Regions from separate parts of the Streptococcus sp. Marseille-P7375 genome, predicted to be linked through region 1. Evidence: predicted binding sites of a transcription regulator. Region 1 holds the regulator's gene; the other holds the start of a gene.
What was found. The regulator HrcA, encoded in region 1, represses chaperone genes, less so after heat shock. The targets are predictions, from matches to a motif close to TTAGCACTCNNNNNNNNNGAGTGCTAA.

Region 1 (4,302 bases):
ATGATAGTGAGCCGACCTCTTTTGAGAAAATGGACGAGCTGGCAAGCAGCTTGGGACTGGAGAGATGCGGCCAAGTTCACAGAGAGATTTACTTGAGCAACAAAAATAGGACGTCAGAAGAAAAGTTGAAAACCATCTTAAGGTATTCCGTCAGATAGGAGGAATTTGTCATGCCAAGACCTGCAACAAAAAACGATTTACTGGCTGCGGCTACAGAAAATTTCGAAAAACTCAATATGCTCATTTCGAACATGACAGCAGAAGAGTTGGCGAGGCCCTTTGATTTTTCAAAGGATGAGAAAAAGAAAGAAGCCCACTGGAAGCGCGATCGGAACCTGAGGGATGTCTTAATCCATCTTTATGAATGGCACCAGCTGCTGCTCAACTGGGTTCAGGCCAATCAAAGGGGAGAAGAGAAGTCCTTCTTGCCAGCTCCCTACAATTGGAGAACGTATGGTGATATGAATGTCACATTTTGGGAAAAGCACCAGCAGACCTCTCTTGAGGAGGCAAGTTCTTTACTGGCTGGTTCGCATAGAGCTGTCCTGGACCTAGCCGTAACCTTGACCAATGAAGAATTGTTTTCCAAGGGAGTTTATAGATGGACAGGCGGAACGACCTTGGGTTCTTATTTTGTCAGCTCTACATCCAGCCACTATGATTGGGCTATGAAAAAGCTTAAAGCTCATCAAAAGAATTGTAAAAGGAATCCTATCTAATAAAGTTTTCTAGGACTTGAGACCGATTTTTAGCACTCTTGCAAAAAGAGTGCTAATTTTTTGAGTTTTTGTCTTGACATTCATTTTTAAGAGTGTATAATAGAATCATAACTTAGCACTCGACGTATTAGAGTGCTAAATATAAAAAATAAAATCTCGCCAGTGGCTGGAATTTTCTAAAGAGAGGTGAGGTCCTTGGTAACAGAACGCCAAAATGAGATTTTAAATCTAATTATTGATATCTTTACCAAGACGCATGAGCCTGTCGGTTCTAAAGCCTTGCAAGAGTCTATCCAGTCCTCGAGTGCCACCATCCGTAATGACATGGCAGCCTTGGAAAAGGAAGGGTTGCTAGAAAAGGCTCATACATCGAGTGGGCGCAAGCCCAGTGTAGCAGGTTTCCAGTATTTTGTCCGTCATTCCTTGACCTTTGATCAGCTGGCGGAAAATGAGCTCTACGAGGTTGTCAAAGCTTTCGACCAAGAATTCTTCAAGCTGGAGGATATCCTGCAGCGGGCAGCGGACGTCTTGGCAGAGTTGAGTGATTGCACGGTTGTAGCTCTTGACGTCGAGCCTAGTCGGCAACGGCTGACGGCTTTTGATATCGTTGTTATTAGCCAGCACGCAGCTTTAGCTGTCTTTACTCTGGATGAGTCCAACACCCTGACCAGTCAGTTCATGATTCCTAGGAATTTTCTCCAGGATGACCTACTGCGCTTGAGGGATATGATTCAGGAGCGCTTTTTGGGACAGACGGTCTTAGATATTCACTACAAGATTCGGACGGAGATTCCGCAGATTATCCAGCGTTACTTTACGACGACGGACAATGTTCTCGATCTCTTTGAGCATATTTTTGCTCAGATGTTTTCGGAAAAAGTAGCTGTAGCTGGCAAAGTCCAGTTGCTACGTTTTGCGGATCTTGAGGCTTATCAGTTTTTTGATGATCGTCAGAAGGTGGCTTTTGAGATCCGTGATAGTCTAGCTGAGGATCAGATGCAAAATGTCCGAGTCGCAGCTAGTCAAGAGGACTGTCTGGCCAATCTAACCTTGATTTCCAGCAAGTTTTTAATTCCCTATCGGGGCTTTGGTATGCTGGCGGTGGTCGGTCCAGTCAATCTGGATTACCAAAAAGTGGTTAGTCAGCTCAATGTTGTCAATCGAGTCTTGACGATGAAACTCACAGATTTCTACCGATATCTGAGTAGCAATCATTATGAGGTGAGTTGAACATGAAATTACATAAATTCCTAAAAAGGAGGCGAAAAATGTCTGAGGAAATAAAAAACGAAGAAGTAAAAGAAGAGGAAGTGGTAGAAGCTACTGAAGAAGCTGTCGAAACCGTTGAAGAAGCGGATGAAGCTACTCCTGAAAAATCAGAACTAGAACTAGCAAATGAGCGGGCAGAAGACTTTGAAAATAAATACCTTCGCGCTCATGCAGAAATGCAAAATATCCAACGTCGTGCCAATGAAGAACGTCAACTCTTGCAACGCTATCGTAGCCAAGATTTGGCAAAAGCAATCCTCCCTTCTTTGGACAACCTAGAGCGTGCCCTTGCCGTTGAAGGATTGACAGACGACGTCAAAAAAGGATTGGAGATGGTGCAAGAAAGCTTGATTCATGCCCTTAAAGAAGAAGGAATTGAAGAAATTGCGGCGGACGGAGCATTTGACCATAACTATCACATGGCCATCCAAACTCTCCCAGCAGACGACGAACATCCAGCAGATACCATTGCCCAAGTCTTCCAAAAAGGATATAAACTCCATGACCGCATCCTAAGACCAGCGATGGTAGTAGTATACAATTAATTGAAACCTTGTCCGAAACGACACTAAACTATGAAGAAAGATAAAAAATTGTTCAGCTTTGCAACAGTGAGCGAAGCGAACCAAAGACGATACTCTTCGCCGTGGCGTTATTTGCGCAAACTTTGAGACTTAGGCTCAAAGTTTAGTCAAAGAGATTGACGAAGTCAAGCTCTGACGGCGCCGCCACCTAAGAAGAGTATCAAAAAGAAAAACAGAATATAAAATTTAAGGAGAAAAACACATGTCTAAAATTATCGGTATTGACTTAGGTACAACAAACTCAGCAGTTGCAGTTCTTGAAGGAACTGAAAGCAAAATCATTGCAAATCCAGAAGGAAATCGTACAACTCCATCTGTTGTTTCATTCAAAAACGGCGAAATCATCGTTGGTGACGCTGCAAAACGTCAAGCAGTCACAAACCCAGATACAGTTATCTCTATCAAATCTAAGATGGGAACTTCTGAAAAAGTTTCTGCAAACGGTAAAGAATACACTCCACAAGAAATCTCAGCTATGATCCTTCAATACTTGAAAGGTTACGCTGAAGAATACCTTGGTGAAAAAGTAACCAAAGCAGTTATCACAGTTCCAGCTTACTTCAACGATGCTCAACGTCAAGCAACTAAAGACGCTGGTAAAATCGCTGGCCTTGAAGTAGAACGTATCGTCAACGAACCAACTGCAGCGGCTCTTGCTTACGGTTTGGACAAGACTGACAAAGAAGAAAAAATCTTGGTATTCGACCTTGGTGGTGGTACATTTGACGTATCTATCCTTGAACTCGGCGACGGTGTCTTCGACGTATTGGCAACTGCAGGGGACAACAAACTCGGTGGTGACGACTTTGACCAAAAGATTATCGACCACTTGGTAGCAGAATTCAAGAAAGAAAACGGTATTGACTTGTCTACTGACAAGATGGCAATGCAACGTTTGAAAGATGCGGCTGAAAAAGCTAAGAAAGACCTTTCTGGTGTAACTTCAACACAAATCAGCTTGCCATTCATCACTGCAGGTGAGGCTGGACCTCTTCACTTGGAAATGACTTTGACTCGTGCCAAATTCGACGATTTGACTCGTGACCTTGTAGAACGTACAAAAGTTCCAGTTCGTCAAGCTCTTTCAGACGCAGGTTTGAGCTTGTCAGATATTGACGAAGTGATCCTTGTCGGTGGTTCAACTCGTATCCCAGCCGTTGTAGAAGCTGTTAAGGCTGAAACTGGTAAAGAACCAAACAAATCAGTGAACCCTGATGAAGTGGTTGCCATGGGTGCCGCTATCCAAGGTGGTGTCATCACTGGTGATGTTAAAGACGTTGTCCTTCTTGACGTAACTCCATTGTCACTTGGTATCGAAACAATGGGTGGCGTCTTCACAAAACTCATCGATCGCAACACTACTATTCCAACATCTAAATCACAAGTCTTCTCAACTGCAGCGGACAACCAACCAGCCGTTGATATCCACGTTCTTCAAGGTGAACGCCCAATGGCAGCAGATAACAAGACTCTTGGACGTTTCCAATTGACAGACATCCCAGCTGCACCTCGTGGAATTCCTCAAATCGAAGTAACCTTTGACATTGACAAGAACGGTATCGTGTCTGTTAAGGCTAAAGACCTTGGAACTCAAAAAGAACAAACAATTGTCATCCAATCTAACTCAGGCTTGACTGACGAAGAAATCGACCGCATGATGAAAGATGCAGAAGCAAACGCTGAAGCAGATAAGAAACGTAAGGAAGAAGTTGATCTTCGTAACGAAGTTG
Region 2 (4,302 bases), on a different contig from region 1:
CTTTACAGTCGAGAATTTCTCGATTTATTCGGTTCTCAATTTCGTTATCATGCTTTCCCTGTTCTTGTTTTATTTTGGCGAATTTGACCATGCTATTGATGAAGGATCTAGTCAAAAGGGATTATTTGTAATTTATAGTCACTATCCTATTTTCATCGGGCTTATGTTGATGACAGTTTCGATGGGTTATCTCCTGAATCCCGAGGCTAATCTTCTCGTTGCAATCAGCTTCTTTTATATCGGAATTGGCCTCTTCCAAGCTGCTGTCCTAGCAAATGGGCCCTATAACAAAAACTATCTTCGCTATCCGAGAAGTTACTACTGTGCTCAAGCGACACTCTATCTGGTTGCCTTGATTCTCTCTTTGCTTTTCGCTTCTAATCCTATAACAGTGTTGAGTATTGCAACCATCTTCGCTCTAGCTATAGCCATTCATTTTATTTATTTTTATGTGACACAGAATAAAAAATATTCCAAATCTAACTGGGGGTTCTTTTAATGAGTTTATAACATAAAAAAGCTTTGGGAACCAAGGCTTTATATGATATCAATCACCGACCACGAAAATGTTTAGCTTACAGAACTGCTAGTGAAGCTCTAGAGGATGAGTTCGAGTAAATGTTGCACTTATTCTTGCAATTTATCATTTACTTGATGCACGAACTCGATATTTTTTTCGTTAATTTGTTTTTGCCCCACTTTTGCCCCATTTTTAAATCCTGACATTGAAAATACCTAAAAGTATTTCCCTAAAATCAGCTATATTTCAACATTTTTGTTTATTTTCAATATGAAAAGTTCTTACAAATCCATGCAGGGGGCATAGAAAGTATGACTAAAAAGCCTTGGAATCCAAGGCTTTTTCATTATTTTACAAATTTTTGTCTCATTATCCGTACAATAAAAAGACTTCAAACCATTGTTTTGGATCAATAGTTTGAAGTCTTTTTTACTTTATTGATTTCAAAAAAGTTGTACTTTCTTCGATGTGTCTTACATCATGCCGCCCATCATGCTTGGGTCCATAGCTGGTGCTGCTGGCGCAGGTTCTGGCCTATTGGCCACAACTGCTTCTGTTGTCAAAATTAGACTAGCAACTGAAGCGGCATTTTGCAGGGCTGAGCGCGTCACCTTAACTGGGTCAATGATTCCAGCTTCAATCATGTTCACCCATTCGCCAGTCGCTGCGTTAAAGCCTGTACCAGCTTCAGAGTTTTTCAGGCGGTCGATGATGATAGAGCCTTCAAAACCAGCATTCAAAGCGATTTGACGGACAGGCTCTTCCAAAGCGCGGAGGACGATGTTCCGGCCAGTCGCTTCATCGCCTGTTAAGTCAAGGTCAGCTACTGCATCTAATACGCTAACAAAGGCTGTACCACCACCTGACACGATCCCTTCTTCTACTGCGGCACGAGTCGCATTAAGGGCATCTTCAATGCGGAGTTTCATTTCTTTAAGTTCGGTTTCGGTTGCAGCACCGACCTTAATCACAGCTACACCACCGGACAATTTAGCCAGACGTTCTTGCAATTTTTCTTTATCAAACTCAGAAGTTGTACTTTCGATTTGCGATTTAATAACGGCCACACGGTTAGCAATGGCTTCTGGATTACCAGAGCCTTCCACAATCACAGTGCTATCCTTGTCAACAGTTACTTTAGAAGCTTGTCCAAGCGCTTCAATGGTCGCATCTTTGAGCTCCAGACCAAGGTCTTCTGTAATCACTGTACCACCAGTCAAGATGGCAATGTCTTCCAACATAGCCTTGCGACGGTCACCGAAACCTGGTGCTTTAACAGCCACGACATTAAAGGTACCACGAATCTTGTTAAGAACCAGTGTTGGCAGAGCTTCACCATCCACATCATCTGCAATGATCAAGAGCGGACGGTTGGTTTTCAAAATACTTTCCAACAATGGCAAAATCTCTTGAATGTTAGAAATTTTCTTGTCTGTAATCAAGATATAAGGGTTGTCCAGATCAGCCACCATTTTTTCGCTATCCGTCACCATGTATTGAGACAGGTAGCCACGGTCAAACTGCATTCCTTCTACGACATCCAGCTCTGTTTCCATCCCTTTGGACTCTTCGATGGTGATAACGCCATCGTTGCCAACTTTTTCCATAGCTTCAGAGATGTACTCGCCGACTTTCTCGCTGCGAGAAGATACGGCAGCAACCTGAGCAATTGCTTCCTTGTTAGAAACTGGAATCGCAGTTTCTTTCAGAGCGCTGACAGCAGTCGCAACTGCTGCTTCAATTCCGCGGCGGATACCGATTGGGTTGGCACCCGCAGTCACGTTTTTAATCCCTTCTCGGACGATAGCTTGGGTCAAGACAGTAGCAGTCGTTGTTCCGTCTCCAGCGATATCATTGGTTTTTGAAGCCACTTCTGACACTAGCTTAGCACCCATATTTTCAAAATGGTCTTCCAGTTCGATTTCCTTGGCAATGGTCACACCGTCATTGGTGATGAGGGGTGAACCAAAAGATTTTTCCAAAACGACATTGCGACCTTTAGGGCCCAAGGTTACCTTGACAGTATCTGCTAGAATATCCACACCACGAACCATTGCGCTGCGTGCATCTGATGAAAATTTAATATCTTTTGCCATTTTTAAACCTCTTTCTTAGATTTTTACTCCACAATTGCAAGAATGCTTGCTTCCCCAACAACCAAGAATTTCTCATCTTGATCTTTGACTTCAATGCCAGCATGACTTTCAACTAAAACCTTATCACCTGGCTTGACACTTGGTGCAACCAACTCTCCGTTCAACGTACGGATTCCTTGGCCAACTGCAATAACTTTTGCTTCTTTTGTCGCGTCCTGTCCTGCACCAGCAATGACAAAGCCACCAACTTTCTGTTCTTTTTCTTCTACTTTTAAGACCACACGGTCACCTAATGGTTTTAACATCTTTTTCCTCCAAAGATTGAATTTTAGCACTCTATGACATCGAGTGCTAATCTATAGTTATTATTTTATCACTTGGTCAGAAATAGTCAAGAAAAAACTTTGCCGAATGACAAAGTTTTTGGGGAAATTAATTGGAAACATTATTGAGCTAACTTCAGTTTCTCTTCAAAATCATCAATCACTTTTTGCAGATTTAGTCTACCCTTGTAGATGCCATAGCCAAAGACCAGCATGACAAGAATTCCCAAAATAGCTAAGATGACTCCTACGATAAACAGAAGCAGATTAGTTCGATGAAAGAGATAAATCAGGACAAAACCGATACTGGCAATGGTAAAGAAAAGACTAAACCAGCGTCCGAGATTTTCAATCATATGCTTCTGGTATTGAATTTCTGTTTCATAGCCTTGAATCAATTCTTGTTCTGTCATGATTTTTCCTCTTTTTCTTAATATTGGAGACCTGGGTTAAAGAAGCCAGCCAGTACTCCAAGAAAGGCGATAACAACCAGAATGAGCATCACTTTGATTGGAGAAAGGTTCTTCTTGGCCATGAGCCACCAGCAAAATACGATAAAAACAGCTGTTAAGAGACCTGGGTAAACACCGTCTAATTTATCTTGTAAGACAAGGTAAGGCTCTTTTTCACCCGGATTGGTCAATTGGAAGGCAGTTTTGATAGGTACCCAAGTTGCTGCAACAGCACCGATAACCATTCCGCCGACAATCCCAACAGATTTACGGATAGCTTGCCCTTGTTCTCCTACTAGAAATTCAACGGCCTTGTCTCCCAATTCATAGCCTTTAAAGTAAGCGAAACGCATACCGAAATAAGCCAGCAGATTCCAAACTAGGATATAGAAGATGGCACCGACAGGTGAGCCTCCATTTGAAAGCCCCATTGAAATCCCTAAAATAACTGGAATCAAGGTTCCAACGATCAGAGAGTCACCGATACCAGCAACCGGCCCCATCAAGCCAGCCCGAAGTCCGTTGATGGTTTCGTCATTTACTGCTTCTGCACCATTGGCACGCGCTTCTTCCAAACCAGCTGTGATCCCAACGACCAGAGTACCCAGCTGAGGTTCCGTGTTGAAGAAGGCTGTATAAGTGTGCATAGAACGCGCTTGCTCTTCTTTTGTATCGTACAATTCTTCCACGATTGGTAGCATAGAAGTCAAGTAACCAAAAGTCTGCATGTGCTCTTGAGAGAAGCAGGTCAAGTGACCATAGTACCAGTGGTGGAATGATTTGGTCAGTGTTTTTTTAGATATTTTTTTAGTTGCCATCTTAGATATCCTCCTCGTCATCATCGTCAAAATCACCTACTGCCACAGCACTAGCTTTGACATTTTTCGCCATCTGTACTTCATAGAAGAGCA

Region 2: a site for HrcA is predicted at 2,945-2,971, ahead of groES (co-chaperone GroES). Genes of this name have one in related genera too.

Annotation. Positions count from the first base shown of each region.
Region 1 is NZ_CABPTR010000005.1:58,062-62,363, reverse strand. Features, by position in the region: gene FZ954_RS10090 (GyrI-like domain-containing protein) at 1-158, shown strand, start outside; gene FZ954_RS10085 (ClbS/DfsB family four-helix bundle protein) at 171-719, shown strand; gene hrcA (heat-inducible transcriptional repressor HrcA) at 915-1,949, shown strand; gene grpE (nucleotide exchange factor GrpE) at 1,988-2,533, shown strand; gene dnaK (molecular chaperone DnaK) at 2,775-4,302, shown strand, end outside.
Region 2 is NZ_CABPTR010000002.1:310,388-314,689, forward strand. Features, by position in the region: gene FZ954_RS07025 (low temperature requirement protein A) at 1-499, shown strand, start outside; gene groL (chaperonin GroEL) at 994-2,616, opposite strand; gene groES (co-chaperone GroES) at 2,640-2,921, opposite strand; gene FZ954_RS07050 (hypothetical protein) at 3,062-3,352, opposite strand; gene FZ954_RS07055 (PTS system mannose/fructose/sorbose family transporter subunit IID) at 3,370-4,209, opposite strand; gene FZ954_RS07060 (PTS sugar transporter subunit IIC) at 4,211-4,302, opposite strand, start outside.